3 regions of the Xanthobacter sp. genome follow, and region 2 is predicted to be linked to each of the others. Evidence: riboswitches for the same ligand, from Rfam matches in the RefSeq annotation. Region 2 holds a riboswitch; each other region holds the start of a gene.
The links. Region 2 has a riboswitch for cobalamin ahead of metE (5-methyltetrahydropteroyltriglutamate--homocysteine S-methyltransferase). Riboswitches for the same ligand answer to the same signal wherever they lie in the genome.

Region 1 (10,408 bases), on a different contig from region 2:
CGACACCCGGCACGCGCTTGAGCTCGTCGGCGACGTTGCGCACGGCATAGTCGCCGAGGGACACCTCGTCATACGCCCCGCCGGGAGCGATGATATCCACCAGCAGCAGGAAGCCGGAGGCCGCCGCCTCGACCGTCAGGCCAAGCTGCCGGACCGCCTGCGGCAGGCGCGGCTCCACGGTCTTCAGGCGGTTCTGCACGTCGACCTGCGCCAGATCGGGGTTGGTGCCGGGCTTGAACGTCACGGTGATCGTGGCAGTGCCGGACGTGTCCGTCGCGCTCTCGAAATACAGGAGATTGCGCACGCTCGACAGTTCACGCTCGATCAGGCTGATGACCCCGTCACTCATCGTCTGCGGCGAGGCGCCGGGGTAGGTCGCATAGATGCTGATGCTGGGCGGCGCGATGGCGGGATAGCGCTCGGTAGGAAGCTGTGGGATGGCGATGGCCCCGGCGAGCGCGATGACGATCGCGATGACCCAGGCGAAGACCGGCCGGTCGATGAAGAAGGCGGGCATCAGCGCTGCGGCTCCGCATCCGCCACGCGCTCGCGCTGCCACGGCAAGGCGGTCACCTGGGCGCCCGGCTGGACATGGTCCTGCCCCTCCACGATCACCCGCTCGCCGGCGCGCAGCCCGCGCTCGACGACGATGCGCCCGTCGATCTGCGCGCCGGTCACGATCTCGCGCCGCGCCACCCGGCCGGGGTCCTCGACGATGCTGACGTGTTCCATGCCGTTGCCGTCGCGCTGCACCGCCTGCAGCGGCACCAGCAGGGCCTCGGGCCGCTTCTCCCGCAGCAGCCGCGCCCGCACGAACATGCCCGGGAGTAGCAGGCGCCCGGGATTGTCGGTCTCGACGCGCAGGATCACCTCGCCCGTGCCGGGGTCCACGCTGACCCCCGAGAACAGCAGCCGTCCGACCACAGGAAAGGCCTCGCCGTCCGCCGAGAGGATGTCCACCGCGCCCGCATCCGCCCCGTCGGCCCGCGCCAGCCGCCGCAGGGCTTCCAGGTGCCGCGCCGGCTGGCGCAGATCGACATAGACCCGGTCGATCTGCTGCACGATGGCGAGGGGCGAAGCGCCGCCGGGGGTCGCCAGCGCGCCCTCGCTCACAAGCGCGTGGTCGATGCGCCCGGCGATGGGCGCGCGGAGGGTGGCGAAGCCGAGATCGAGCGTCCGCCGCTCCAGCGCCGCCCGGCTGTGGGCGACATCGGCGGCGGCCTGAGCGCGCGCGGCGATGGCATCCTCATGCGCCTGCTGGGTGGCGGTGTTGGTCTTGAGAAGCGCCTCGACGCGCCTCACCTGCGCCTCGGCCCGGTCGAGCACCGCCTCGGCCCGGCGCAGGACCGCAGCTGCCATGTCGACTTCCGCGGCGAACGCGGCCGGGTCGATCTGGAACAGTGGCTGGCCCGCCCCGACCTCGCTCCCCTCCCGGAACAGCCGGTGCTGGATGATGCCGCCCACCTGCGGCCGGATTTCCGCGACGCGATAGGCCGCGACCCGGCCGGGCAGCACGTCGTGAATCGTAACGGCCTCGGGCCTCAGCTGCACGACCGAGACATTGACGGGTTCGGGAGGTGCCGCAGGCTGGCTCTCCCCGCAGGCCGCCAAGGCGAGCGCCCCTGCAAGAATCATGGGGTAGCACCGGGACCACACAAGGCCTCGGCGAGGAAGATCGGTTTTCATGGGCTGGGCTATTACGCAGCGTCATTGCCTAAAGATTACGATGAACAAAGAATTGTGGAATTCGCCTGCGGCAGGGTGTCATGCCGCGGGCGTGGGAGATGGGGAACGTGGCACACGCGACGCGGCCATTGTGCTGCGTCACGACAATCACCGCCGCGGCGGGAGGCAACCCCGCTCAATCCCAGGCGAGCGCACCGCCATTTTGGTACTCGATGACGCGGGTCTCGAAGAAGTTCTTCTCCTTCTTCAGGTCCATGGCCTCCGACATCCACGGGAAGGGGTTCTCCGCCTCTGCGAACACCGGGGCGAGGCCGAGCTGCGCGCAGCGCCGGTTGGCGATGAAGTGCATGTACTGCTCACAGAGCGCGGCATTCAGGCCGAGCAAGCCGCGGGGCATGGTGTCCCGGCCGTACGCCGCCTCGAGGTCTGCCGCATCCTTCAGCATCCCGCGCACCTCGTCCTGGAATGCCCGGGTCCACAAGTGCGGGTTCTCGATCTTGATCTGGTTGATCACGTCGATGCCGAAGTTCAGATGGATGCTCTCGTCGCGCAGGATGTACTGATACTGCTCGGCAATACCGACCATCTTGTTGCGGCGGCCGAGGGAGAGGATCTGCGCGAACCCCGTGTAGAACCACATGCCCTCGAACACCACGTAGAAGGCGACGAGGTCGCGCAGGAACTTCTGGTCCGCTTCCGGTGTGCCGGTGCGGAATTCCGGATCGTCGAGGCTCCGGGTGTGCCTGAGGGCCCACGCCGCCTTGTCGGTGATGGAGGGCACCTCCCGATACATGTTGAACAGCTCGCCCTCATCGAGGGCGAGGCTTTCGACGATGTACTGGAAGGTATGGGTGTGGATCGCCTCTTCGAACGCCTGTCGCAGCAGATACTGCCGGCATTCGGGATTGGTGAGGTGGCGGTAGATGGCGAGCACGATGTTGTTCGCCACCAGGCTCTCGGAGGCGGCGAAGAAGCCGAGATTGCGCTTCAGCATGCGCCGCTCGTCCTCGGTAAGGCCGTCGCGTGACTTCCACAGCGCGATATCCGCCTGCATGGACACCTCGGTGGGCATCCAGTGATTGTTGCAGCCGGACAGGTATTTTTCCCAAGCCCAATGGTACTTCATTGGCAAAAGCTGGTTCACGTCGGCGCGCGCATTGATCATGCGCTTCTCGTCCACGGTGACGCGGGCGCCGTTGCGGTCGATCTCCCCGAGGCCGGTGGCTTCGGAGGGACCGGCCGGAATGCCGGGCATGATGGCGGGCTGTGGCTTGGTGTCAGACCAGTCGAGCATGGTTTCTTGTCCTTGTCCGCCGGTCACTGGCAGGCTTCGCAGGTGGGGGCGTTGATGGCGCAGGCGTTGCCCCACGCTTCGCGATCGACAGCTTCGCCGGAAATGGCTGCGGGGAAAGCCGCGACCGCGGGCGAAACCGTGGCGGCGACGGCGTTGAGCTTGCCGTCGGTGCCCTTGAGCGTGGACTTCTCCACATGGGTGGCCGAGCGCGCCCTGAGATAATAGGTCGTCTTCAGCCCCCGCTTCCAGGCCAGGCGATAGAGCTCATCGAGCTTCTTGCCGGAAGGGCTGGCAATATAGAGGTTGAGGGACTGGGCCTGATCGATCCATTTCTGCCGGCGCTCGGCCGCCTCCACGAGCCAGGCCGGGTCGATCTCGAAGGCCGTGGCGTAGAGGTCCTTCAGGTCGTCCGGAATCCGGGCGATTTCGCCCAGGCTCCCATCGAAATATTTGAGATCTGAAACCATCACCTCGTCCCAGAGTCCGCGGGCCTTCAGGTCATGAACGAGAGCGGCATTCACCACGGTGAAGTCGCCTGACATGTTCGATTTGACATAGAGGTTCTGATACGCCGGCTCGATCGACTGGCTGACGCCGCAGATGTTGGAGATGGTGGCCGTGGGCGCGATGGCCATGCAGTTGGAATTGCGCATGCCGGTGGCAACCACCCGCTGGCGCAGGCTGTCCCAGTCGAGTGTCCGGGACCGGTCGAAATCCGCACCGCCGCGCGCCTCGGCGAGCCGTTCGAGGGAGTCGATGGGCAGGATGCCCTGCGACCAGAGCGAGCCCGCAAAGCTCGGATAGCGCCCGCGCTCGGCAGCGAGATCCACCGAGGCGGAGATGGCATGGAAGGAGATTGCCTCCATGCTCTCATCCGCGAAACGCACCGCCGCGTCCGAGCCGTAGGGAAGGCGAAGCGCCTGAAGCGCATCCTGGAAGCCCATGATGCCGAGGCCGACGGGACGATGCCGGAGGTTGGAGCGGCGCGCCTCGGGGATGGTGTAGAAATTGATGTCGATGACGTTGTCCAGCATCCGCATGGCGATGCGCACCGTGCGCGCCAGCTTCTCCATGTCCAGGCGGCCATCGGCGATATGGGAGAACAGGTTGACTGAGCCGAGGTTGCACACCGCCACCTCGTCGTCCGAGGTGTTCAGCGTGATTTCCGTGCAGAGATTGGAAGAATGCACCACGCCCGCATGCTGCTGCGGCGAGCGGATATTGCACGGGTCCTTGAAGGTGATCCAGGGATGGCCGGTCTCGAACAGCATGGTCAGCATGCGCCGCCACAGATCGAGCGCCCGCACCTGCTTGAAGACCTTCATTTCCCCCCGCGCGGCCCGCGCTTCATAGGCGAGATAGGCGGCCTTGAATGCGGGGCCGTAAAGGTCGTGGAGATCGGGCGTCTCATCGGGGGAGAACAGGGTCCATGCGCCGTCCTCTTCCACCCGCTCCATGAACATGTCCGGCACCCAGTTGGCGGTGTTCATGTCATGGGTGCGGCGGCGCTCGTCGCCGGTGTTCTTGCGCAGATCGAGGAAGTCCTCGATGTCCACATGCCAGGTTTCCAGATAGGCGCAGACCGCGCCCTTGCGCTTGCCGCCCTGGTTCACCGCGATGGCGGTGTCGTTCGCCACCTTCAGGAACGGCACCACGCCCTGGCTCTCGCCATTGGTCCCCTTGATGTGGGCGCCGAGGCCGCGCACCCGGGTCCAGTCATTGCCGAGGCCGCCGGAATATTTGGCGAGCAGCGCATTGTCCTTCACCGCCTTGAAGATGCCGTCGAGGTCATCCGCCACCGTGGTGAGGAAGCAGGAGGAGAGCTGGGCGCGCAGCGTCCCGGCATTGAACAATGTCGGTGTCGAGGCCATGAAGTCGAAGGAGGAGAGGAGATCGTAGAATTCGATCGCCCGCGCCTCCCGGTCGATCTCGCGCAACGCGAGGCCCATGGCGACACGCATGAAAAAGGCCTGCGGCAGCTCGAAGCGCGTGCCGCGCACATGCAGGAAATAGCGGTCGTAGAGCGTCTGGAAGCCCAGATAGTCGAAGGCGAGGTCCCGCTCCGGCTTGAGGGCGGCAGCCAGCCGGGAAAGGTCGAAGCGACCGAGCTCGGGATCGAGCAGGTCATTGGCAATGCCGGTCTTCACATAGGCGCTGAAATAATCGCCGTAGCGCTCCGCCATCTCGGCCTGCGTCGCCTGTTCCGGCCGGCCGGCGACGAAGCTGAGGGCCTCGCGGCGCAGCTTGTCCAGCAGGAGGCGCGCGCTGACCTTGGAATAGTTCGGCTCGGTCTCCACCAGCGTGCGCGCCGCCAGGATGGGCGCCTGCGCCAGTTCGTCCAGCGAGATGCCGTCATAGAGGTTGCGTCGCGCCTCGTTCAGCACCGCCGCGGCCGAGACGCCGTCGAGCCCGGCGCAGGCCTCGTCGATGACGGTGGAAAGGCGGGCGGCATCCAGCGGCACCAATGCGCCGTCGGCGGTCCTCACATGCAGCACGGCGGCGGCATCACCGCCCGGATGCGCCACGGCGAGGGCCTTCGCGCGTTCCCGTGCCCGCGCCTCGCGATAGAGCACATAGGCGCGGGCGACCTTGTGATGCTCCCCGCGCATGAGGGCCAGTTCCACCTGGTCCTGCACATCTTCGATATGAAAGGTGCGTCCGACGTCGGGGCGCCGGGTGAGGTTCGCCACGATCTGGTCGGTGAGCCCGGCCACAATGTCGTGGATGCGGCGGGACGCGGCAGCCGACTGTCCCTCCACGGCCAGGAACGCCTTGGTCAGGGCCACCCCGATCTTGGCGGCATCGAACGGCGTGACCGCCCCATTGCGGCGGATGAGCTGATAGCCGGGCGCGCTGGCGACCGCTTCAACGTCAGGGGCCGGCATGGAAAATCTGTGGCTGCCATTGGCATGGCGTTCGGCTGTCGCTGGCATCATCATCCCCGATGAATGTGGGGACGGAGAGCAGGCGGACGCATGCCGAAACAGGGGGAGGCGCACGCCACCCGCAGCAAGCGCCTCACCGGGACACCCCGCCCGTGGACGTACTGGTGTCGCGGCAGGTCTCCTGGCTCGCGGGTCATCATTCTTGTCCGTCTTCCCAAGGCCATGGGGCCTCAGTGACATGGGTGAACAAGAACTCGCCGCTTACAGTTGCGGGGGCAGCGCCGGCTTTGGACCGGCTTCCCTCTTAGCTCTCGATCTTGCGAGTCGAGAGACCGTGACCACCAGATTTAGTGGCTATTGCGGCGGCAATGTCAATACTTTGCGCCTGCGGAGTCCCCTCCCGCACGGACGGACCTGACGGCGGAGGTGCGACCTACGGGGATTTTCCCGCAGCCTGTTTGACCCCTCGCAATGCCCACCGGCGGCCGTCGTGCCGAAGATTGGCACGCTCTCCCACGCGATCTACTCTCGCGTGCGGCCGCAGATTTCCCGGGCGCCGTATCATGTCGCGCATGGGCTCCAGGCTGATGCGCATCGGGTGCCCGATCGGCTCATGAAATACAAGGTCACCGGCATCCGTGATGCCTCGCCTCAACGGACCTTGTCCACGGGTTGGTCCCGCGAACAAAGACGTCACCGGGCCACCAGACCCCGGAGAAATTGGCGCGCGGCAGACCGCCGCCGCGCGCCCGAACCCGACGGCCCTGTCAGCCTGCGATGTTTGCGCTCCATCGATGACCGATGGGGAACAGGAGCGGTCACACGCAAGGAACCCGATTCTTCAACCGGATAGGGCCCAACCATCGGTGTGATCGGGTGCTGGAGGTCAGAATATCCCTCGCCCTGTCACCCCTCGGAGTAGGGCGTGAAGACACTCCTATTCTCATCCACCGTCAGAAGGCGGCCGATCAGCGGGAAGGCACGCTGCGGGCATGACGGCCGCTCGCACACCTTGCATCCTGCACCGATGGGAATGGCCGCGCTGGGATCATCCAGAGCGAGGCCTTTGGAGTAAACCAGCCGTCCGGCGTGGCGGATGTCGCATCCGAGGCCGATGGCGAAGGTCTTCCCCGGATCACCATAGCCGCCGGCGGAGTGATGCACCGTACGAGCGATCCACAGATAGGTGCGCCCGTCGGGCATCTGCGCCAGCTGGGTGAGAATCCTTCCGGGTTGGGCGAATGCCTCGTAGACGTTCCACAACGGGCAGGTGCCACCCACCCGGGAGAAATGGAAATCGGTCGCCGACTGCCGCTTCGAAATATTTCCCGCCCGATCCACCCGAATGAAGAAGAAGGGCACGCCCGTCGCTCCCGGGCGCTGCAGCGAACTAAGACGATGGCAGATCGTCTCGAAGCCGACGCCGAAGCGTGCGCCGAGACGCTCGATGTCATAACGCTCCTGCTCCGCCGCGGCGACGAAGACGCGGTACGGCATCAGCAATGCACCGGCGAAGTAATTGGCAAGGCCGATCCGTGTGAGCGCTCGGGTTTCCTTCACGCCCGCCGATGCCTCTTCGGCAAGGCGTTCAATCAGCGCGCCCTGCTCCAGGAAAGCAAGCTGGGTGGCGATCTGGAACGCCCGCTGACCATCGTCGAGCCGGCGGGATAGGCGCAGGACCCGTTCACCGGGCAGAAAGCGGCGCTGTGCCGCCTTGTCTTCGGCGCGCTCGATCCGCACGCCATGACGCATGTCCATATACCGCGCGAGGCCCTCGGCCATGTCGCCGGGGATGAGCTGTCTCGCCTGCGCCAGTCGTTCGGCCGCGTCGTCCAGCTCGGCGAAATAATTGTGACGGGCGTAGAAGAAATCACGCACCTGCTCATAAGGCATAAGAGCCGCCGGCATCGCCATGCCCCCTGAGCCGAGCCCCAGCTCACCGGCCATGGCATCCGCCCGCTCCACCGCATGCCGCAGGCGTCGATTGAGCGCGACCACCGCGCGGCCCAGAGCCGGCATGGCGGAGGCCACTTCCTTCAGTTCGGCAAGGCTCACATGCTCGCTCGTGAGCGGATCCGTGAAGACTTCGCGCAGGTCTGCCACGAGGCGCCCCTCCTCTCCCTCGGAGAAGAGCTGGACGTCCACGCCGAAGATCTCGTTGATCTTCAGCAGCACCGGCACCGTGAGCGGACGCTGGTTCTTCTCCAGCTGGTTGAGGTAGCTCGCAGAGAGCCCGAGGGCCTGGGCGAGCGCCAGCTGGGTCAGTCCCCGCTCTTCCCGCAGCCGCTTGAGCCGCACGCCGACAAAGGTCTTCCTCATCAGCTTCGCCCCAATTCGCAAACTTCGCAAACCTGACCGTAAGGCCTCGCAAATCCACGCATTTTCAGTCATTCCGCACTGATCTGGCGGCAAATATTGTGAGGAAACGATCCGGTCGCAAGAAAATTCGCGACCGACGGACGGATGCCGAAACGCGAAGAGGGAGACACCCATGGGGACGTCGAGAAGCTATGCCGAACTCGCCACCGAGCTGAATGCACGGTTTCCCGACGGAACGGCACCGGGCGGCGTGAGCGTCGATGACATCATCCAGCTCCGCCTGCAGAACACGTTCGACACCCATCTCGACATCGCCCGCGCCATGGCCAAGGTGATGCGGGCGGATATGGCGGCCTATGATGCCGACCCATCGCGCTTCACCCAGTCGCTGGGCTGCTGGTCGGGCTTCCATGCGCAGCAGATGGTCAAGTCGGTCAAGCGGCTCAATGGCACCGCGCGTGGCGCCTATGTCTACCTCTCGGGCTGGATGGTGGCGGGCCTGCGCAACCGCTTCGGCCATCTGCCCGACCAGTCCATGCACGAAAAGACCGCCGTGGCGGATCTGATCGAGGAGATCTACGTCTCCCTGCGCCAGGCCGACGAGGTGGCGATCAACGACCTCTTCAAGGCGCTGAAGGCCGCGCGTGCGAAAGGCGATCGGGCTGCCGAACGGGAGGCGATCGCCGCCATCGACGGCTTCGAGACCCATGTGGTGCCGATCATCGCGGACATCGACGCCGGCTTCGGCAACGAGCACGCCACCTACCTGCTGGCCAAGGAACTCATCAAGGCTGGCGCCTGCTGCATCCAGATCGAGAACCAGGTCTCCGACGCCAAGCAGTGCGGCCACCAGGACGGAAAGGTGACGGTGCCGCGTGAAGATTTCATCGAGAAGCTGCGCGCCGTGCGGCTCGCCTTCGAGGAACTCGGAGTCGATGACGGTGTCATCGTCGCCCGCACCGACAGCCTGGGCGCCGGCCTCACCCAGAAGATCCCTGTGAGCCAGAGACCCGGCGACCTCGCAAGCGAATACACCAAGTGGCTGAAGGTGGAGCCTGTCACGCTGGAGAAGCCGCTGCACGAGGGCGAACTGGGCCTCGTGCTCAACGGCGAGCTGGTGCGTCCCGTGCGCCTCGCCAACGGACTATTCGCCTTCAAGGACGGCTCGGGACGCGCCCGCGTCATAGAGGACTGCATTGCCGCCCTCACCGAAGGCGGCGTCGACCTCCTCTGGATCGAGACTGACACCCCGAACGTGGACGAGATTGCCGGCATGGTGGCGGAGATCCGCCAAGTCGTCCCGAACGCCAAGCTGACCTACAACAATTCGCCGTCCTTCAACTGGACGCTGAATATCCGCCGCCAGGTCCGCACCGAGTGGATCGCGGAAGGCCGTATTGCCGCCGACGCCTATCCCGACGGAACGCTCCTGATGTCCGCCAAGCTCGATGACGACGAGCTTGGACGGGAGGCCGATGCCCGGCTCGCCCGCTTCCAGGCGGATATCGCGGCACGGGCCGGCGTGTTCCACAATCTCATTACCCTGCCGACCTTCCACCTCACCGCCCTTGCAACCGACGAACTCAGCCACGGCTATTTCGGTCCGGACCGCATGAAGGCGTATGTGAACCGCGTCCAGCGCGAGGAAATCCGGCGCGGCATCTCGGCGGTGAAGCACCAGCACGAGGTCGGGTCCGATCTCGGGGACACCTTCAAGGAAATGGTCGCCGGCGAGCGGGCCCTGAAGGCCGGGGGACACGCCAACACCATGAACCAGTTCGCGGCAGCCGAATAAGCGCCTGCAACGTCCTGTCTCCACGCCTCCCACCTCAGGTGCGGAAGAGTGGGGAAAGGGGTGAGCCGCCGGCGTGACCTCCGAGCCATTTCAATCGCTCCGGCGGCTCGATCCCCGCCCCGTCGTTCCCTAGCGACCCGTGTTGTCCCGGCAGGAGACAACCGCCCGTCCTCCACAGGAGCCGTCCCAATGAATGCCGAATTCAAGCCCGTCGCTCCGCCTGACCTGTCGGACAGGGACCGAGCCATCAACCGCGTCGCGGATGCCGTCCACCGGGTGAACGACGCGATCCAGCGGGCTGTCTCCGCCGGCGTCTCGGTGGAGCTGGTGCGGGTCTCTCGTCACCATGACGGCGCCGGCAGCTGGGGCGATCAGATGATCCCGCTGGTGCGCGAAGTCACACGGCCCGAAGCCGCTCCGCGCGAAGGC
Region 2 (10,408 bases):
GTGGCCACCGTGACCGAGGCGAGCACGATGACCGGCGGCAGGGCATTGGGCAGGATCTCGCGGAAAATGATGCGCCCATGCCCGAAGCCCAGCGCCCGCGCGGCGGCGACGAAATCCTTCTCCTTGATGGCGCGAAACTGTGCCCGCACGAGGCGCGCCACCTGCGGCCACGACACCGCCGCGATGGCGAGCGCGATAGCTGGCACCGAGGGCTGGGCGATGGCCACCAGCACGATGAGCAGGATGAAGCCCGGCACCGTCTGGAAAATCTCGATGAGTTTGGAGAGCACATCGTCCACCACGCCGCCGAAATAGCCCGCCGTGGCGCCCACCAGAATGCCGGCGAGGAGCCCCGCCAATGTCGCGGAGGCCCCCACCAGCAGGCTCACCCGCGCGCCGTGGACGAGCCCGGCCAGCACGTCGCGCCCCAGCGCGTCGGTGCCCAGCGGAAAGCGCGGGTTCTGGCCCGGCCACTGGAGCGGCCGGCCCGCCATCTCCAGCGGATCGTCGGGGAAGAGCACGGGGGCAGCCAGCGCCGCCCCCACCACGACGGCGAGGATGAGGAGGCCCGCCACCGCCGTGGGATTGGAGAGGAACACGAGCAGCGCATGGCGCCGGCCAACGGGTGCCAGCCGCGCCACGTCCGCCGTCACAGTGCGGGCAGCATCCGGCGCATGGACGTTGGGCCAGAAATCCGGCTCAGGCTGCGCGGCTTGAGCGCGCTCGGCGCCCAGCGCCGCGGCCGCCGCGCGGTCCTCGGCGTCGGATGCGCGGGGGTTTGCGGCGAGGCCGCCGCTGGGGAAGGTGTCGGTGCCGTGCATCAGCGCACCTCGATGCGCGGATCGAGCGCCGCTTGGAGGATGTCGATGGCCGCGTTCACCGCCACCACCAGCAGCGACGACAGGAGCAGGATGCCGAGCAGCACGTGAAAGTCCCGCCCCATTACCGCCTCGTAGGCGAGCCGGCCGAGGCCGGGCCAGCTGAACACGGTCTCCACCACCACCGCCCCGCCCATGAGGCCGGCGAGGTGGATGCCGGCCATGGTGGTGACGGGGATGAGCGCGTTCCGCAGCACGTGATCGCGGGTGACGGCGAAGGGCGAGAGGCCCTTGGCACGGGCCGTGCGCACATGGTCCTGCGTGCGCACCTCGATCATGTCGTCGCGGGTGAGGCGGGCGTAAATGGCCACATAAAAGAGGGCGAGGGAGAGCGCCGGCAGGATCTGGTAGCGCGCCCGGTCCAGCACCGCCTCCCAGCCGGTGAGGTTCGCGCCGATGGTCTCGGCCCCGCCGGTGGGCAGCCAGCCGAGCTTCACCGAGAACAGAACGATGAGCATCAGCCCGATCCAGAAGCTCGGGATGGAATAGAACAGCAACGCGAGGACGCTCAGCACCCGGTCCGTGGGCCGCCCGGCGAACGTCGCCATGAGCGCGCCGAGCGTGATGCCGATGAGGAGCGCGAAGACGAGGGCGAGGCCCATCAGGCTCAGTGTGTTGGGCAGCCGCGCGGCGATCAGCTCCGCCACCGGCTGGTTGTAGCGCGGCGAGACGCCGAGGCTGAAATGGGCGAGGTTCCAGAGATAGCCGCCGAGCTGTTCCGCCACCGGCAGATCCAGCCCGAACTTGGATTTCAGCGCGGCAAGCGTCTCCACCGTCGCCGCGCCCGCCTCGCCGGCCAATGCGTCGGCCGCATCGCCCGGCGTCAGCCGCAACAGGAAGAAGTTGAGGATGAGAATGCCGATGACGGTCGGCACCGCCTGCAGCGCCGTGCGCCGCACGGCTTTCAGGATGCGGGGCAGACGGCGCATGGTCATTTCTCGATCCACACGTCGGCGAAGGAGGCATCGACGCCGGTGACGCCGATGGTATGGTTCTTCACCTTCCGGTTGAAGATGGTGACGCCATCGACAGCGATGAGGCCGAGGGCGGCGACGTCCGCGTAGACCACCTTCTGGAAATCGAGCCATAGCTGGCGGCGCTTGGCCGGGTCCGGCTCGATGGCCGCCGCCTCCAGCAGCCGGTCCACCTCCGGGTTGGCGTAGTGGGAGGCGTTGGAGAAGGGCAGGCCCACTCGGAAATTCTTCGACCACAGGGTGCGCTGTACGCCAAGGGTGGGGTCGAACAGGTTCTGCAAGGATTCGAGCGTGAGATCGAAGTCTCGGCCGGTATAGGCCTTCTGGATGTAGGTGGAGAAATCGAAGAACTGGAAGTCCACGGCGATGCCGACCTTCGCCAGCGCCTGCTTCACGAAATCGCCCGCCGCCTGGGTGTTGAAGGGGTTGGCATAGAGCTTCAGCGCGAAGCGTGTGCCGTCCGCCTTGCGGGGATAGCCGGCCTCGTCCAGCAGGCGGTTGGCGGCCTTCAGGTCAAAGCCGTAGGGCTTGAGCGCGGGGTCGTAGAAGGCCTTCAGCTTGGGGCTGATGACCGAGGGCGCCACCGCGCCATAGCCGTAATAGACCACGTCCAGGAGCTTCTGCTGATCGATGGCGTGGGCGATGGCGAGGCGTACCCGCTTGTCCTGAAGGATGGGCCGCTCGAAGTTGAAATAGAGCTGGGTCATCCGCCCGGCATATTCATAGCCGCGCGTCTCGGCGCCGAGCCCCGGCAAGGCGGAAACGCGGGCGAGGTCCGCATAGGGCACGGGCGGACCGCCAGCGAGATCGAGCTCACCCGCCTCGAACGCCGCCGAGCGCGCGCTCTGGTCGGCGATGAAGCGCACCACGATTCGGTCCAGATACGGCTTGCCCTTGTCCCAGTAATCGGGATTGCGCTCCAGGATGATGTGGCTGCCGCGCACCCATTCCCTGAAGATGAACGGGCCGGTGCCGATGGGCGCCGCGCCGTTCTTGTTGGTGAGCGGATCCGTCCCCTCGTAGATGTGCTTCGCCACGATGGGCGATTCGTTGGCGTCGAGAGCAGTGAGGAGATAGGGCGCCGGCTTCGACAGGCGGATGATGGCGGTGTGCGGATCGGGTGTCTCCACCGCCGTCACCGAGGCGAAGGTGGCGCGGCCGCGCGGGTGGCCTTCCTTCAGGAGCTGGATGGAATAGGCCACATCATCGGCGGTGAAGTCCCGCCCGTCGTGCCACTTCACCCCCTCGCGCAGCTTGAAAATGTAGGTCAGCCCGTCGGGGCTCACGCTCCATTCCGTCGCCAGCGCGGGCTTGGGGTTGAAGTCGAGATCGTAGGTGAGGAGGCCCTCCGTCACCTTGGGCGACACGCGCTGGGTCGGCCCCGCCGTATGGGCGATGGTCACCAGCGTCGAGGGTTCGTGCTCCACCAGAAAGCGCAGCACGCCGCCGCGCACCGGCTGGGAGGCGACCTCGGTCTCCCCAGCGAATGACGGCGTCCCGGCCGACGCCGCGATCACGCACGCCGCCGCCAGAAGCCCCTTCAGAACCGCCCGACGCGGAGGCGGGGCGAGGAACGGGAATGCGTCTGCGGGCGGCGGGGCCATGCCGGGTCTCCTTGGCTGCGGGAAGCGCGATGGGGGCATCGCGAGACCCAACGATATGGCCCGGCTCCGGGGCGTCAATTATTTTTTGATAAAATCGATGAAAAAGATAGATTATTGTCGAGCCGCCCGCGTCGGGGACCATCCGGCGCGCCGGCGCGTGCGGCCACCGCCCGCGCCAACCGCCTATCAGGAAAGGAAAACCGATGCCGAGCGCCGCGCCCATCTCCTCCAGCGAAGGCGGTTTCGTCGACCTGCCGCCGCGCCACATCGCCGTGCATCCCCTCACCGGCCACATCGGCGCGGAGATCGAGGCGCCGGACCTCTCCCGCCCGCCGTCGCCGGAAGTGGTGGACGAAATCCGCGCCGCGCTGCTGAAGTGGAAGGTGGTGTTCTTCCGCGACCAGCCGCTGAGCCATGCCGAGCATGTGGCGCTGGCCTCGGCCTTCGGCGCGCCCACCATCGGCCATCCCGTGTTCGGCTTCGTGGAAGGCTATCCGCAGGTCTATTCCATCGGCCGCGACCGCTTCGCCACGCGCCATACCGGCGAGCCGCTGATCCGCCCCTGGACCGGCTGGCACACGGACGTGACCGCCGCGGTGAACCCGCCCGCAGCGTCCATCCTGCGCGGCGTCACCATCCCGCCCTATGGCGGCGACACCTTCTGGACCAACCTCGCCGTGGCCTATGAGGCGCTCTCCCCCACCCTGCGCGGCTTCGTCGATACCCTGCGCGGCATCCACGCCTTCGCCCCGCCCGAGGGGCAGGCCGGCACGGCCGACTTCAAGGAGAAGAACCGCCGCCGTCCGCTGGTGAGCGAGCATCCTCTGGTGCGCGTCATCCCGGAGACGGGCGAGCGGGTGCTGTTCGTCAGCCCCTCTTTCCTCAAGAGCATCACCGGCCTCACCCCGCGCGAGAGCCAGCAACTGCTGGAGCTGCTGTTCGAGCACATCACGCGGCCGGAATTCACCGTGCGCTTCCGCTGGCGGCCGGGCTCCATCGCTTTCTGGGATAACCGCACCACCGCGCACCTCGCCCCGCGCGACATCTATGCGCTCGACTTCGACCGCCAGCTCTACCGCATCACCCTCAAGGGTGATGTGCCGGTGGGTGTGGACGGGCGCCCGTCCACCATCATCGAGGGCGAGCCGCTGGAGGCCTTCACCGCCGGCACCGCCTGACGCCCTTTTTCCCCTCCTCCCCGCCTCACGGGCCTGCGCCTCACCCGCGCGGGCCCGCCTTTTTCATCAGCCCAGGTTTTCCCTGCCACCGGACGCCCCACCCCATGAGCCGCGACTTCCTCATCCTCCTCGCCCCCGGTTTCACTGATCCGCAGAAGCCCGGCCGGCGCTTCTTCTGCCCCGACTGCAACCAGATCGAGGGGGTGCTTGCGAGTAATCCGGGTCTTGCCAGCCGCATCACCGTGAAGCGCGTCTCCTTCCTGCGGCCGCGCGCCGAGGTGGTGGCGCTGCTCGGGCCGGACAATCAGGGCCTGCCCGTCCTCATCCTAGGCGACGCGGCGCCCCTCCCGGCGGATGCGCAGGCCTACGGCACCTACCGTTTCGTCACCGACACCCGCCGCATCCTGGAGCTGATCGCCGAGCGCCACGGCGTTCCGTTCCCGCATTGACGCGGCCAGCCCGCGCAGCCACCCTCCGCGCCGTTCCCTCCTGTGGATTTCCATTTCCCCATGCTTGATTATCGCCCCCTCGGGCGCACCGGCATCACGGTGTCGTCCATCGCGCTCGGCACCATGACGTTCGGCGAGCAGAACACCGAGGCCGAGGGCCACGCCCAGCTCGACATCGCCCGCGACCGCGGCATCAATCTCATCGACGCTGCCGAGCTTTATCCTATCCCGCCCAAGGCCGAGACGCAGGGCGCCACCGAGCGCATCATCGGCTCCTGGCTGAAGGCGCGCGGCAGCCGCGACAAGGTGGTGATCGCCACCAAGGTGGTGGGCCGCTCGGACGCCACCTATTTCCGCGCCGACGGCACCACCACGCGGCTTGATGCGAAGAACATCACCGAGGCCGTCGAAGGCTCGCTGAAGCGCCTCGGCACCGACTATATCGACCTCTACCAGCTTCACTGGCCCGATCGCGCCGTGCCCCTGTTCGGCCAGCGCGCCACCACCCGCGCGCGCGGCGGCGGTGATGGCCCGGAGGTGACGGTGGAGGAGACGCTGGCCGCCCTCGATGCCTTGGTGAAGGCCGGGAAGGTGCGCCATGTCGGCCTCTCCAACGAGACCGCCTGGGGCCTATCCGCCTTCCTCGCCGCAGCGGAAAAGGGCATCGGCCCGCGCGTCGCCTCGGTGCAGAACGCTTACAACCTCGTGAACCGCACCTATGAGACCGGCCTTGCCGAATTCCACCAGCGCGAGGACGTGGGCCTGCTCGCCTATTCGCCACTGGCGCAGGGCTTTCTGACAGGCAAATATCTCGACGGCGCCCTGCCCGCCGGCGCCCGAAAAACGCTGTTCAACCGCACCCAGCGTTACGAGAAGCCCGGCACGGAAGAAGCGGTGCGCGCCTATGTAGCCCTCGCCCGCGAGCTGGGCCTGACGCCCGCCCAGCTCGCCCTCGCCTTCGTCACCAGCCGGCCGTTCGTGACCTCCAACATCATCGGCGCCACCACCCTCGCGCAACTGGAGGAAGATCTCGGCGCGCTCGACGTGACCCTGACGCCGGAGATCGAAGACCGCATCGACGCCCTGCACCAACTGCACGGAAACCCTGCACCCTGAACGGTTTCGCACCGCCGTCCGCAGGTGGGCGGCGGTGCATCCGGGGCGTTCAGGCAGAAGCCGCGCAGCGCCCGGCCCATCGGCCTGACCAGGTTCTGAGATAGAGCTTCCATCTTCCATGATGGGAAGCAATATGATCGTCTGCGGGTTACACCGGTCCCAGTTTCAAGAGGCTGCCAGCGCTGGGACGCCGATCCGCGATTAAGCGCGAGGCGATGCCGTGCCTGTTGTCGTTCCGATCCGTCGGCTGCTCTGCGAAAGATGCGGCGCTGAATTCACGTGCGGATCGGCGTCCTCCGGTTCCGATTCATGGTGCTGGTGCCAGGATCTGCCAAAACTGGAGGTCAGGCAGGCCGAAGGGGATTGCCTTTGCCCAGAGTGTCTGCAACGCGAGATCAGGCATCAGCAGCCCGGACGACCCCCCTGCAAGTCCTGACTACCCTTTCGAACGCTCACCTGCTGCAGAGGACGGACCCTTAGGTATGCTGCGCCGCCCGGCTGGCGGATTTGAACGATGCGCGATCCAACCCGTGGTCAGGCGGCGCCTTCATGGCAGGCGCAGGCTGTCCGCCCGCGCCTGCCTGTTTCGGATCAGTTCGTGGCTGACCTGATAGCCCGCGCGGCGGCGACCATGTTGACGAGCGCGGGCTTCACCTCCTCCCATTTGCGGGTCTTCAGGCCGCAATCGGGATTGATCCAGATCTGGCTGTCGTCCAGCCGCTGGCGGGCACGGGACAGCAGATCCGTCATTTCGGAGACGGCGGGCACGCGGGGGGAATGGATGTCGTAGACGCCGGGCCCGATCTCGTTCGGGTACTTGTAGCTGCGGAAGGCGTCGAGCAGCTCCATCTTCGAGCGCGAGGTCTCGATGGAGATGACGTCCGCGTCCATGGCACCGATGGCATCGATAATGTCGTTGAACTCGGAATAGCACATGTGGGTGTGGATCTGCGTCTGGTCGCCGACGCCGGACGAGCACAGACGGAAGCACTCCACCGCCCACCGGAGATATTCACCCCACTGGCTCCGGCGCAGCGGCAGTCCCTCGCGCAGGGCCGCCTCGTCGATCTGGATCATGGCGGCGCCCGCCTGCTCCAGATCTTCCACCTCGTCGCGGATGGCGAGGGCGATCTGCCGGCATGCAGCGCTGCGCGGAAGGTCATTGCGCACAAACGACCAGTTGAGGATGGTGACCGGCCCGGTGAGCATACCCTTGAGCGGCTTCTGCGTCAGCGACTGGGCGTAGCGCCACCACTCCACGGTCATGGGCGCCGGGCGGGCGACGTCGCCGAACAGGATGGGCGGCCGCACATAGCGTGAACCGTAGCTCTGGACCCAGCCGTGCTTGGTGAAGGCGAAACCGGAGAGTTGCTCGCCGAAATACTGAACCATGTCATTACGTTCGAACTCGCCGTGGACCAGCACGTCGAGGCCGATGTTCTCCTGCCACCGCACTGCGCGCGCGGTCTCCTCGCGCAGGAACTGGGTGTAAGCGTCATCGCTGAGCGCACCCTTGGCATGAGCCGAACGGGCCTGGCGCACCTTGGCGGTTTGCGGGAATGAGCCGATGGTGGTGGTGGGAAAGGCGGGAAGGCCGAAGCGCTTGCGCTGGAGTTCGGCACGCGTGCTGAACGGGCTCGTGCGGCGGGCCATGGCGGCCGTGACCGCGCTGGTTCGTGCCGCGACTGCCGCGTTGTGCACCTTGGGCGAAGTCCGACGCGCTTCAGCTGCCGCGGCGGAGGCATCCAGCGCGTCCTTCACCCGCACGCGGTCCCCCGAAAGCGCGGCCGAGAGCACGGCAAGCTCGTCCATCTTCTGCAGCGAGAAGGCGAGCCAGGACTTCAGGTCCGGATCGAGATCGGTCTCCTGCTCGAGATCCACCGGTACGTGGAGAAGCGAGCATGAGGGAGCAAGCTGCACATGATCGGTGCCGCGCCGTGCAACCACTCGCTTCAGACGTTCCGCGAGCGCCGGCAGGTTCGCACGCCAGATGTTGCGCCCGTCGATGGCCCCAAGCGACAGCACGAGGCCCGGACGGGCCTTCTCAACCACCGCCTCAAGCTGTTCCGGCGCACGCACCAGATCCACATGGAGGCCGGCAACCGGCAAGGACAGGGCCGCATCGAGATTGTCGCCGAGCGCGCCGAAATAGGTGGCGAGCATGATCTTCAGGTTGGGCAGAGCGTGCGCGATGGAGGCATAAGCACGCCGCAGGGCGTCACGCGCAGCATCGTCGAGATCGAGCACGAGACAGGGCTCGTCGATCTGCACCCACTCGGCGCCGTTGGCGGACAGGCGGCGGAGCACATCCACATAGACCGGCAGGATGTTGCCGAGGAGGCTCAGGGGATCGAAGCCCGCCTCCTTGCTCTTGCCGAGCTTCAGGAAGGTGACGGGTCCGAGCAGTACCGGCCGGGTTTCATAGCCGAGGGCTTTGGCCTCGCGATACTCGTCCACCGCCTTCAGGCTGGCGAGCTGGAAGGTCTGGTTCGGAGCGAATTCCGGCACCATGTAATGATAATTGGTGTCGAACCACTTCGTCATTTCCTGCGCCGGCGCCCCCTGCCCTGCACCTCCGTCCCGGTGATGGGAATGGCCACAGGAGGCCTCGGACGCCGCGCCATCAGCGCCCCGGGCCATGGCGAAATAGACCGAGAGCGGGACTTTTCCACCGCGCCAGCCATAGACTTCCGGAATGGCGCCGACCATCACGCTGGTGTCCAACACCTGATCGTAGAGAGAGAAGTCGTTGGACGGGATCACGGTCACGCCGCGCGCCTTCTGGCGGGCCCAGTTCGCGGCCCGCAGGGACGCAGAGACGTCCAGCAGCTCCGCGTCGCCGGTCTTCCCGGCCCAATAGCTTTCAAGCGCCGCCTTCAGCTCCCGGCGTGGACCGATGCGGGGCGTCCCGAGCGTGGCCACGGGAATGGCGGGGGGTGGTGTGGTGATGGTCGTCACGGCTCTTCAACCCTTCCGTTGAATGGGCGAAGGCCATGGCAGCCGCGTCAGGGCGCGGTGGGCGCGAGCCAGCCGAGACCCAAGCGCACCACCGGGACACCCCGCCCGAGTACGTATGTTGTCGGGGCAGGTCTCCTGGCTCACGGGTCTCGGCCGGTCGTCCGTCTTCCCAGGATTGCTCCCAGTGACACGAATGGACGTCAGCTCGCCGCTTACAGTTGCGGGGGCAGCGCCGGCATTAAACCGGCTTCCCTCTTAGCTCCGGTGCCACAAACGGCCCAGAGAACCACGACGCGGTCAACGTACGCGCCAAACGCCAGCACGTCAACGACATATAAGGACATCTTTATATCGGAAAATGGAGATCGAATGCTGTGTGGACATGGGTCTCGGCTGGATTGGAGGAATGCCTTCGGGACGACTTCGGCGAGGGGGAGCCACTACAGGGCATCCTGAACCCTCCAACCGGAGATAATCTCGGGGTTCGCCTGAATGCTGGCGATATTTGCAAATGGAAACATAGGGAACTGAATTGTGCGGTCGCCATGGTCGGTTTTTTCCCGGCCGCAGGTGGGAAGGCGCCCATCCTTGTACCAACGAATGCGCTCTCTGGGAGTGATGCCAAGAGCCCTGTCAACGGCTTTCGGGGTAAGCGGGGCGAACAGTATCTCGCCGATACGAGTCTCCATCCGCTTGGTAAACGCCTCAAGCCGGCGCTCTCCGGGATCGGGAACCCTGAACGATATCCATCCTTCGCCAACCGCATAATCACCGCCGTCGAGCTTTCGCGCCATGAGCCTCGCGAGGCCTTCCGATGCTCTGATGCGGCGGTCTCGATCGATGGGTGGGAGATCATTCCATGTGAGGCGAACCAACACATGTGCACCCTCTTTTTCCGTCGTCACTCTGCCGGGCTGACCCATGTAAAACCTCGACAAAAGCTTGCACTAGACAACAACTTCGCTGCCACGAGAGAAACTTGAGCCTTGGGGGTCTCCATGCCCGCGGAACGCGGCAGATTTGGGCGATTTAGATTGCTGTTACCCTTAAATCCTAGACCACGTGCGGTCATATCCGTCATCGCCCGCACGTCGGGTTGGAGCGCGCACATTCTGGAGCAGCGCGCCGACAACAAGATCATCCGCCCATCGGCCAATTATGTGGGGCCAGAGCACCAGGTGTTCGTGCCGCTGGAAGCGCGCGGTCGCGCCGCCGTCCGCGCGGCCTGAAGGAGAGACACATGCCCTATCT
Region 3 (10,408 bases), on a different contig from region 2:
CGACAAGGCCACCGCCCAGACCCGGCAGGCGCCGCGCATCGTCATCGAGTGACGCACCGGCGGCACCGGCCGATCCGGTGCCGCGAATTTGAGCCGCCGGGGCATTTTTTCCCCGGCGCGCGGCGATTCATACCTTCCTCCGCGTTGAGCCCGAACGGCGCGTGCTCTAAAAGCGGTACGACGGCCCGCCCATAGAAGCGGCGCTGCGATGTGAAAGAGCCCCAGGGAGTTCTCCATGAAACGCCGTGAGTTCCTCACCGCCGCCAGCGCGGGTGTCGCCGCTTCCGCAGCCGTGGCCATGCCGGCGATCGCCCAGACGGCGCCGGAAGTGAAGTGGCGCTGCACGTCGTCCTTCCCCAAGTCCCTCGACACCATCTACGGCGCCGCCGAGCTGATGGCGAAGCAGGTGGCCGACGCGACCGACGGCAAGTTCCAGATCCAGGTGTTCGCGGCGGGTGAAATCGTCCCCGGCCTGCAGGCGCTCGACGCCACCACCAACAAGACCGTCGAGATGTGCCACTCGGCGTCGTATTACTACGTGGGCAAGGACCCGACCTTCGGCCTCGGCACCGCCGTGCCGTTCGGCCTCAACGCCCGCCAGATCAACGCGTGGTTCCTGTTCGGCAACGGCATGAACCTGCTCAACGAATTCTACAAGAAGTACGGCGTCGTGATGTTCCCCGGTGGCAACACCGGCGGCCAGATGGGCGGCTGGTTCCGCAAGGAAATCAAGACCGTCGAGGACCTCAAGGGCCTCAAGATGCGCATCGCCGGCATCGGCGGTCAGGTGCTCGCCAAGCTCGGCGTGGTGCCGCAGCAGCTCGCCGGCGGCGACATCTATCCCGCGCTGGAGAAGGGCACCATCGACGCGGCCGAGTGGGTCGGCCCGTATGACGACGAGAAGCTCGGCCTCTACAAGGTCGCCCAGTATTACTACTTCCCGGGCTGGTGGGAGGGCTCCGCCGCCCTCAACTTCTTCGTCAACCAGGACAAGCTCGCCGAGCTGCCGAAGAACTACAAGTCCATCCTCACCGCCGCCATGGCGCAGGCCAACGAGAGCATGCTCGCAAGCTACGACGCCAAGAACCCGGTGTCGGTGCAGAGCCTCGTGAAGGCCGGCACCCAGCTGCGCCGCTATCCCAGCGACGTGATGGATGCCGCCTACAAGGCCTCGCAGCAGCTCTATGAGGAAATCGGCGGCAAGAACGAGGACTTCAAGAAGATCTACGAGGACATGAAGACGTTCCGCAACAACGCCTATCTGTGGTGGCAGATCGTCGAGTTCACCTACGACGACTTCATGGTCCGCGCCCGCAGCCGCGGCTGATCGAAGCCGCCGCGCGTCAAGTCAAAGCCCCGGAGCATGGCTCCGGGGCTTTTTCTTTGCTCAGTACGCTCAGCGCGTGCCGCCGGGGGTCGCCTGGGTGCGGCCGCCTTCCTGCGCCGGACCCTTGTGCTGGTCCTGGCCCGGCGTGGTGCCGGACCGCGGCGTCACCGTGCCGGTGGTGTCCATCGCCGGCGCATTGCCGCTGGACGAGCCGCCGGGCGTCGCCTGCGTGCGGCCGGCCTCCTACGCCGGTCCCTTGTGGGTATCCTGGCCCGCGGACATGCCGGAATGCGGAGTGGACGGCACGCCGGGGCCGGGCGCGGTCATGCCGCTGCCGCTGGGGCCGGGGGTGGCCTGGGTGCGTCCGCCTTCCTGCGCGGGGCCGCGCTGGGGGTTCTGGCCGGGCGCGGTGCCGGACTGGGCGCTCGCGGCGCCGGTCATGGCGATGAGGGCGGCGGCGGCGACGGGAATGGCATACTTCGCGATGTTCATGCGGGGTCTCCCTCCAATTGACTGCACGGCAGGACAACCGCGGAGACCGCATTTCGGTTCAGTGCCGATTTTCAGCCGGCCAAAGCGAAGTTGCCCCGCCCACGTTGCAATCGCCCCAGCCACTGCCTAGTGTCCGCGCGCCTGAGGCCCCCCGTCCCGCGCTGCCGGGGAGGGCGCGCCGGGGTCACGTTGCTGCGAGCTGTTCCGAAATGATCGACGAGAGCCTTCCCGCCCACATGCGCCCCGACCGCTCGTTCCAGGCGCTGCTCCTGACCCTTCAGCGATTCTGGGCGGACCAGGGCTGCGTGGTGCTCCAGCCCTACGACATGGAAGTGGGCGCCGGCACCTTCCACCCCGCGACCACGCTCCGCGCGCTGGGGCCGAAGCACTGGAAGGCGGCCTATGTGCAGCCCTCGCGCCGCCCCAAGGACGGCCGCTATGGCGAGAACCCCAACCGGCTCCAGCATTATTACCAGTTCCAGGTCATCCTGAAGCCCTCGCCGGAGAACCTGCAGGAGCTGTACCTGCAATCGCTGGCGGCCATCGGCGTGGACCTGAAGCTGCACGACGTGCGCTTCGTGGAAGACGACTGGGAGAGCCCGACGCTGGGCGCCTGGGGCCTCGGCTGGGAATGCTGGTGCGACGGCATGGAGGTGTCGCAGTTCACCTACTTCCAGCAGGTCGCGGGCTTCGAGTGTTCGCCGGTCTCGGGTGAGCTCACCTACGGCCTCGAGCGCCTCGCCATGTATGTGCAGGGCGTGGAGAACGTCTACGACCTGAATTTCAACGGCCGCGAGGGCGCCGAGAAGACCACCTACGGCGACGTGTTCCTTCAGGCCGAGCGGGAATATTCCCGGCACAATTTCGAGGCCGCCGACACGGACATGCTGTTCGAGCAGTTCCGCATGGCCGAGGCCGCCTGCCACAAGTATCTGGCCTTCGGCGACAAGGGCGAAAAGCACGACATGGCCCTGCCGGCCTATGACCAGTGCATCAAGGCCTCCCACGTCTTCAACCTCTTGGACGCGCGCGGCGTGATCTCCGTCACCGAGCGGCAGAGCTACATTCTGAGGGTGCGGGAACTCGCCAAGGCCTGCGGCGCCGCATGGCTGAAGACGGCGGGCGGCGGCGCCGCCGCCTGAGGAGCAACGGTAAGGGATTGCCCCGGCCTGGGGCCTGGTGTTAGCTGAAACGGAGCCGCACCCGCCCGTCGTCCGGACCCGCCATGACCGCCACCGATGTCGGCACCCGTGACCTGTCCGGCATCCGGCCGCCGGACGCGTCCCATCCGGGCGGCGCGTCGCCGCGCCTGCTCGCGGCAGGCGCTATCGGCAATCTCTTGGAGTGGTACGACTTCGCCTCCTACGGCTTCCTCGCGCCCATCTTCGCCCGCACCTTCTTTCCGGCCGAGGATGCGCTGGTGGGGCTCATCTCCGCCTTCGGCCTGTTCGGCGCGGCCTTCCTGATGCGGCCTTTGGGGGCGATCCTGTTCGGCCATGTGGGCGACCGGTTCGGCCCCCGCATCGCGCTCATCGCCTCGGTCTCGGTCATGAGCTGCGCCACGGTGGGCATCGGCCTGTTGCCCACCTATGCGACCGTCGGCGTCCTCGCCCCCTTGCTGCTCCTCATCCTGCGACTGTTGCAGGGCCTGTCCATCGGTGGGGAATACACCACCTCCTCCATCTATCTCGCCGAGCATGCCGTGCCCCGCCATCGCGGGCTCACGGCGGCCTTCTCCACGGCGGGCGGACAGACCGGCACGCTCATCGGCTCCGGCGTGTGCGCGCTGCTGAGCGCGCTCCTGTCGGCGGAGGCGATGCAGGCCTTCGGCTGGCGGGTGCCGTTCCTGCTCGGCGCGGTGCTGGGCATCACCGCGCTGGTGCTGCGCCGGCCCCGGCCCGGCGATCGCGGGGGCAGCAAGGCCAGGGGCCTGCCGCTGAGGCGGGCCTTCCGGGAGGCGGGCGGCTCCATCGTCGCCGCGATGCTGGTGACCGTGTTCGTCGGCGCCGACACCTATCTCCTGTTTGTCTACCTGCCGACTTATATGGAGCAGGAGGCCGGCCTTGCCCCCGCGACCGCCCTTGCCTTCACCACCCTCGCGCTGATCGTGTCGGTGATCTGCTGCCTGCTGTTCGCCGCGCTGTCGGACCGCATCGGCCGGCGCCGGATCGTGGCGGCGGGGCTTTCCGGCTTCGTCCTTCTCTCCTGGCCGCTGTTCCTGCTGCTGCGTGGCGGAAACCCGGCGGAAGTGCTGGCCGCGCAGCTCGTCTTCTCGGTGATGGCCGCGGCGGTCACGAGCCCGCTGCCGGCGCTGCTGGTGGAACTGTTCGAGACGCCGGTGCGGTGCAGCGCCATGGGCTTTGCGTGGAATCTCGGCATCGGCGTCTCCGGCGGCTTCGCGCCCATGCTCGCCACCTATTTCGTGACCGGCCTCGGCCTCACCATGGCGCCGGCGGTCCACCTGATGGGGCTGGCGGCCGTCGCTCTGGTGGGCGTCGCGGCCCTCGCCGAACGCCGGGGCCGGGTGCTGGACGCACCTTCCCATTGGCCCTAACGCTTGAGCGGAGCAGGAACCGGATCGATGAGCAGCATTGCGCACAACGAGGCCGAAGACGTCTCCGGCGGGATGGCGCCCGACGGCGCGCCCGTCCTCTCGCGCCGGCTGATGGCCGCCGGCATGCTCGGCAACGTGCTGGAATGGTACGATTTCGCCGTCTACGGCTTCCTCGCCAGCATCTTCGCCCGCAACTTCTTCCCCGAGTCGAGCCCGACAGCGGCCATGCTCTCGGTGTTCGGCGTGTTCGCGGCCTCCTTCCTCATGCGGCCTTTGGGCTCGGTGCTGTTCGGCCATATCGGCGACCGGCTGGGCCGGCGCGCGGCGCTCATGTCCTCCGCCGCGCTCATGAGCATCTCAACCTTCTGCGTCGGCCTTTTGCCCACCTATGAGACGGCGGGCGTGCTCTCCGCCGTGCTGCTGCTGGTGCTGCGCCTCGCGCAGGGGCTGTCGGTGGGCGGGGAATACATGACCTCCGCCGTCTTCCTGGCGGAGAATGCGCAGGTGCGCTGGCGGGGGGCGGTGACGTCGCTGGTCATCGTCGGCTGCAATGGCGGGATGCTGCTGGGCTCGGCGGTGGGGGCGCTCGTCTCCGGCCTCATGTCGGCGGACGACCTTGCCGCCTGGGGCTGGCGCATTCCCTTCCTGCTCGGCTGCCTGCTCGGCGGCTTCGCCCTCATCCTGCGCCGGACGGTGGCGCGCGACGTGAAACCGGTGCACCGGCCGACCCTGCCGGTGGTGGAGGCCTTCCGCGAGAGTGGCGGCGGCATCCTCAGGGCGACGCTCATCAATGTCGTGCTGGGCATCGCGTATTACCTCTCCTTCGTTTATCTCGCCACCTGGCTGCAGCAGCAGGACCATTTCACCCCCCATGTGGCGCTGGAGCTGAACGCCGTGAGCATGGCGGTGGTGATGGCGGGGTGCTTCGGCTTCGCCGCGCTGTCCGATCGCATCGGCCGCAAGCCGCTCATCGTCGGCGGATTCCTGTGTCTTGCCGTGTTTACCTGGCCGCTGTTCCTGCTGCTGGGTTCCGGCTCGGCCGGGCTGGCGCTGCTGGGGCAGCTGGGTTTTGCGGTGATCGTCTCCATCTATGGTGGCCCCATGGCGGTGGCGCTGGTGGAGATGTTTCCCCGCCACACCCGCTGCACGGCGGTAGGGCTGAGCTGGAATCTCGGCCTCGGCCTCGGCGGCGGCACGGCGCCCATGGTGGCGGTCTTGCTGGTGAGTCTCACCGGCGATGCCATGGCCCCGGCCTTCTTCATGATCGCCGGCGGCGCGGTGGCCTTTATCGCCGCGCTGGGGCTCACGGAGATGCGCGGCCGCTCCCTCGACTGAGCCCGCCCCCTCGACGCGGCGGCCGAAAGGCACTAGAGCACGCGCCAATCAGATTGCATCGCAATCTGATTGGATCACGCGTTCTCTTCCCTGAGTTTAGAGCGCGATCCGGGCGGATTGTTTCAATCCGCCCGGATCGCGCCCTGGCACAGGCCGCGAAATTCACCCGCCGCGCGCAAGCGCCAGCCTCCCCGCATGGGGAGGACGAGCCCGAACCGATGCCCGATCTTCTGCTCGAACTCTTCTCCGAAGAAATCCCCGCCCGCATGCAGGCCCAGGCGGCCGACGCGCTGAAGAAGCTCGTCACCGACGCTTTGGTGGAGCGCGGCCTGCTTTACGAGGGTGCGAAAGCCTTCGTGACGCCGCGCCGCCTCGCCCTCGCGGTCCACGGCCTGCCCGGCCGGCAGGCCGACCAGCGGGAGGAGAAGAAGGGGCCGCGCGTGGGCGCGCCCGAGCAGGCGGTGGCCGGCTTCCTTAAAAGCGCGGGCCTCGCCTCCCTCGATCAGGCGACCATCCAGTCCGACCCCAAGAAGCGCGATTTCTACGTGGCCGTGGTGGAAAAGCCCGGCCGCGCCACCACCGAGGTGGTGGCCGAGATCGTGCCGGATATCATCCGCAAGTTCCCCTGGCCGAAATCCATGCGCTGGGGTTCCGGCACGTTGCGCTGGGTGCGCCCGCTCCATTCCATCGTCGCCACCTTCGGGGCGGAGGGGGATGAGCCGGAGGTGGTGCATTTCTCGGTGGACGGCATCGAGGCCTCCAACGTCACCCGCGGCCACCGCTTCATGGCGCCCGAGCCCTTTACCGTGAAGCGGCTGGACGACTGGATGGCGAAGCTGGAGGCCGCCAAGGTGGTGGCCGACCGCGATCGTCGCAAGGAAATCATCCTCAACGACGCCAAGGACCTCGCGCTCGCCGCTGGCCTTGAGCTGGTGGAGGACGAGGGCCTGCTGGACGAGGTATGCGGGCTGGTGGAATGGCCCGTGGTGCTCATGGGATCGTTCGAGGAACGCTTTCTCGACATTCCGGACGAGGTGATCCGCGCCACCATCCGCGCCAACCAGAAGTGTTTCGTGCTGAAGGACCCGAAGACCGGGCGCCTCGCCAACCGTTTCATCCTCATCTCCAACCTCGTCGCCTCGGACGGCGGCGCGGCCATCGTCGCCGGCAACGAGCGCGTCATCCGCGCCCGCCTCTCGGACGCGAAATTCTTCTGGGACACGGACCGGCTGAACGGCCTCGCCAGCCGCATGCCCAAGTTCCAGTCCATCACCTTCCACGAGAAGCTGGGCTCGCAGGCCGAGCGCATCGAGCGCATCGTCCGCCTCGCCAAGGAGCTGGCCCCCAAGGTCGGCGCTCCGGTGGCGCTGGCCGAGGAGGCCGCTCTGGTGGCGAAGGCGGACCTGCTGACGGAAGTGGTGGGCGAGTTCCCCGAGCTGCAGGGCCTCATGGGCCGCTACTACGCGCAGGGCGAGAACCTGCCGGCTGAGGTCGCCGCCGCCTGCGAGGAGCACTACAAGCCGCAGGGCCCCAACGATCGCGTGCCCACCGCGCCGGTCTCCGTGGCCGTGGCGCTGGCGGACAAGATCGACACGCTGGTGGGCTTCTGGGCGATTGATGAGAAGCCGACCGGGAGCAAGGACCCTTACGCGCTGCGGCGGGCGGCGTTGGGGGTGATTAGGATTGTGCTGGAGAATGGGCTGCGGGTTAAGCTTCTGGAAGCCATGCCCTTTTCTTGGAGGTTGCTGCCACTTGCCGTCCAGCGTGCCTACTTGCATGGCAAGTTTAGCGCAGAGGCGGCTTCGACTGACGCCAAGGATGAGCCCTCTCTCGCAGCGAAGGAAATATTAGGCCGCCTAATGGCGGGAGGTCGCGAGGGTGAGGCGTTGGAGGCCGAGCTTTATGCCCCTGCCGCTCGCCAGCAGGCCTCCGACCTCCTCGCCTTCTTCGCCGACCGCCTGAAAGTCTACCTCCGCGACCGCGGTGCCCGTCACGACCTCGTCGATGCCGTCTTCGCCCTCGAAGGGCAGGACGACCTCCTACTCGTCGTCCGCCGCGTGGAGGCGCTTGCCGGGTTCCTCGCCACCGAGGATGGCAGGAACCTCCTCGCCGGCTATCGCCGCGCGGTGAACATCCTGCGCATCGAGGAGAAGAAGGACGGCCGCGCCTTCGCCGGCCCCACCTCTGCCGCTTTGCTCAAGGAGCCGGCCGAGGAGCACCTCGCCGCCGCCATCGAGGACGTGAAGGCCCGCGTTTCCAAGGCCGTCGCGGCCGAGGATTTCGAGGCCGCCATGACCGCGCTGTCGGACCTGCGCCAGCCGGTGGATGCCTTCTTCGACGCCGTGACGGTGAACGCCCCCGATCCCGCGCTGCGCGAGAACCGCCTGAAGCTCCTCGACGAAATCCGCGCCGCCACCCGCGGCATCGCCGATTTCGACCGCATCGAGGGGTAGGGCAGGGGGCGTATTGCGCGCTGTCTCGCCCCCTCACCGTCATGCCCGGGCTTGTCCCGGGCATCCACGTGGTGGGGCTGGGAACATCTTTCAGGCGATGGCCCTATCGGCCCGACGTGGATGGCCGGGACAAGCCCGGCCATGACGGGTTGAATCCGAGCCGCCGAACGCATTTCCACGCCCTCATTTGACAATCCCGCCCGCCACTGCCTTTAGTGGCGGCGTCGAAGGTCCCGTGGTCCCACACGGGCGTAAAAGGGAATGCGGTGCGGAGGCGAAGAGCTTCCAATGCCGCGGCTGCCCCCGCAACTGTCGGCGGTGAGCCCCTGCCAGACGCCACTGGAGCAATCCGGGAAGGCGGCGGGGGCGGTGAACCGCGAGCCAGGAGACCTGCCTTCGACGAGGTCCGCGCCGGGCGGGGTGCTCCGGTATTGCGTCCCTTCGAGCCCGTGCGCGCGGGCGCTCGCACCCGTGGACGTTTCGGTGGAGCGCGGCGCGATTCCCGACAGCACAGCACCCGAGCCGGGTGGCGAAAGCCCGGAAGCCGGTTGCGCGCCCCAGGCTGCACCGGAAGCCGCGCGCGATCTTGCTCCCGCCGTCACCCTCCTCATCTGCACCACCTGCCGCGCCCCCGGCAGCGAAGCCCCACAGGAAACTCAGCAGTTGGCCGAGCGCGACGGCGCGCGCCTCCTCGCCTCCGCCTGCGCCGCGTCCCTCCCCGAAGGCGTCGCGGTGGAAGGCGTCACGGTCGAAGGCGTTTCCTGCCTCGCCAATTGCAAGCGCGCGCTCTCCGCCGCCATGGTCCGCCGCGACGGCTGGACCTATGTGTTCGGCGACCTCTCCCCCGACAGCGCCGCCGATCTTCTCACCGGCGCCGCGCTTCTCGCCGGCTCGCCAGACGGCCTGATGCCCTGGCGCGGCCGGCCGGATGCTCTCAAGCGCGGCATGGTCGCGCGCGTTCCCCCGCTCACCCTCAAGGAGACCCGATGACCTCCCTCGCCCGCGTGCCCTGCACCATCGTCACCGGCTTCCTCGGTGCCGGAAAGACGACGCTGATCCGCCATGTGCTGGAGAATGCCGGCGGCAAGCGCCTCGCGGTCATCGTCAACGAGTTCGGCGACGTGGGCATCGATGGCGAGATCCTGAAGGGCTGCGGCATCGAGAGCTGCGACGAGGGCTCCATCGTGGAGCTGGCCAACGGCTGCCTGTGCTGCACCGTGGCGGATGATTTCGTGCCGGCGCTGGACCAGATCCTCGCCCGCGCGCCGAAGGTGGACCACATCCTCATCGAGACCTCCGGCCTCGCCTTGCCCAAGCCCCTGGTGCAGGCCTTCCAGTGGCCGGCCATCAAGGGCCGGGTGACGGTGGACGGCGTGATCGCCGTGGTGGACGGCCCGGCGCTGGCGGAAGGCCGCGTCGCCCCCGATCTCGCCGCGCTGGACGCGCAGCGGGCCGGGGACGAGAGCCTCGACCATGACGATCCCGTCGAAGAGGTGTTCGAGGACCAGATCGCCTGTGCCGATCTCGTCATCCTCTCCAAGTCCGATCTGCTCGATGCGGCCGGATTCATTGCCGCCGAGAAGGCGGTGGCCGGTGCCCTGCCGCGCGCGGTGAAGCTGGTGCGGTCCTCCGGCGGCAAGGTGGATCTGGCGGTGCTGCTCGGCCTCGGCGTCGGCGCGGAGGATGTCATCGACACTCGCCGCACCCATCACGACGACGAGGAAGACCACGACCACGACGAGTTCGAGAGCATCGTCCTGGCCTTGCCCGAGATCGCCGATCCCGCCGCGCTGGCGGCGCGCGTGGTGAAGGCGGCGGAGACGCCGGACGTGCTGCGCGTGAAGGGCTTCGCCGCCGTGGAAGGCAAGCCGCTGCGCCTGCTCGTGCAGGGCGTCGGCCCGCGCGTGTCGCACCATTTCGATCGCGCGTGGGGCGCGGAAGAGGCCCGGCGCGGGGCGCTGGTGGTCATCGGCCTCAAAGGCTTCGACCGCGCGGCGGTGGAACAGGCCATCCTCGGCTAGCCCATGCACATCCTCGCCACCACATCGACGAGCCTGGAGGAGTTGGCCGAGCCGGTCGACCTCGCCCAGCCGCCCGGCGACATGGTGGCGCTCTCCTTCACCGACAGCGATCTCATCGGCCTCGCCGCCGCCTGGCGGGCGCGCGGCGGTGCGGTGCCTAGCCTGCGCCTCGCGCGGCTGAAGGATCTGCGCCACCCCATGTCGGTGGACCTGTGGGTGGAGAAGG

Region 1: it holds a riboswitch for cobalamin, as region 2 does, so the genes downstream of both, ACE3QW_RS10575 (ribonucleoside-diphosphate reductase subunit alpha) here and metE (5-methyltetrahydropteroyltriglutamate--homocysteine S-methyltransferase) in region 2, are expected to answer to the same signal.
Region 3: it holds a riboswitch for cobalamin, as region 2 does, so the genes downstream of both, ACE3QW_RS19320 (DUF1636 family protein) here and metE (5-methyltetrahydropteroyltriglutamate--homocysteine S-methyltransferase) in region 2, are expected to answer to the same signal.

The regions. Positions count from the first base shown of each region.
Region 1 covers NZ_JAYRPE010000028.1:3,278-13,685, reverse strand. Annotated here, with positions in the region: gene ACE3QW_RS10590 (multidrug efflux RND transporter permease subunit) at 1-517, opposite strand, end outside; gene ACE3QW_RS10585 (efflux RND transporter periplasmic adaptor subunit) at 517-1,635, opposite strand; gene ACE3QW_RS10580 (ribonucleotide-diphosphate reductase subunit beta) at 1,862-2,980, opposite strand; gene ACE3QW_RS10575 (ribonucleoside-diphosphate reductase subunit alpha) at 3,004-5,865, opposite strand; cobalamin riboswitch at 6,019-6,217, opposite strand; gene ACE3QW_RS10570 (short-chain fatty acyl-CoA regulator family protein) at 6,772-8,184, opposite strand; gene ACE3QW_RS10565 (isocitrate lyase) at 8,357-9,979, shown strand; gene ACE3QW_RS10560 (hypothetical protein) at 10,169-10,408, shown strand, end outside.
Region 2 covers NZ_JAYRPE010000045.1:60-10,467, reverse strand. Annotated here, with positions in the region: gene ACE3QW_RS13745 (ABC transporter permease) at 1-821, opposite strand, end outside; gene ACE3QW_RS13740 (ABC transporter permease) at 821-1,807, opposite strand; gene ACE3QW_RS13735 (ABC transporter substrate-binding protein) at 1,810-3,456, opposite strand; gene ACE3QW_RS13730 (TauD/TfdA dioxygenase family protein) at 3,660-4,634, shown strand; gene ACE3QW_RS13725 (DUF3088 domain-containing protein) at 4,739-5,083, shown strand; gene ACE3QW_RS13720 (aldo/keto reductase) at 5,144-6,199, shown strand; gene ACE3QW_RS13715 (cysteine-rich CWC family protein) at 6,420-6,635, shown strand; gene metE (5-methyltetrahydropteroyltriglutamate--homocysteine S-methyltransferase) at 6,791-9,148, opposite strand; cobalamin riboswitch at 9,265-9,463, opposite strand; gene ACE3QW_RS13705 (hypothetical protein) at 9,598-10,080, opposite strand; partial or broken gene ACE3QW_RS13700 (citrate/2-methylcitrate synthase) at 10,234-10,386, shown strand.
Region 3 covers NZ_JAYRPE010000067.1:2,134-12,541, reverse strand. Annotated here, with positions in the region: gene ACE3QW_RS19355 (Mrp/NBP35 family ATP-binding protein) at 1-52, shown strand, start outside; gene ACE3QW_RS19350 (TRAP transporter substrate-binding protein) at 236-1,327, shown strand; gene ACE3QW_RS19345 (hypothetical protein) at 1,571-1,819, opposite strand; gene ACE3QW_RS19340 (glycine--tRNA ligase subunit alpha) at 2,032-2,961, shown strand; gene ACE3QW_RS19335 (MFS transporter) at 3,045-4,373, shown strand; gene ACE3QW_RS19330 (MFS transporter) at 4,401-5,708, shown strand; gene glyS (glycine--tRNA ligase subunit beta) at 5,927-8,161, shown strand; cobalamin riboswitch at 8,373-8,574, shown strand; gene ACE3QW_RS19320 (DUF1636 family protein) at 8,633-9,151, shown strand; gene cobW (cobalamin biosynthesis protein CobW) at 9,148-10,182, shown strand; partial or broken gene ACE3QW_RS19310 (hypothetical protein) at 10,186-10,408, shown strand, end outside.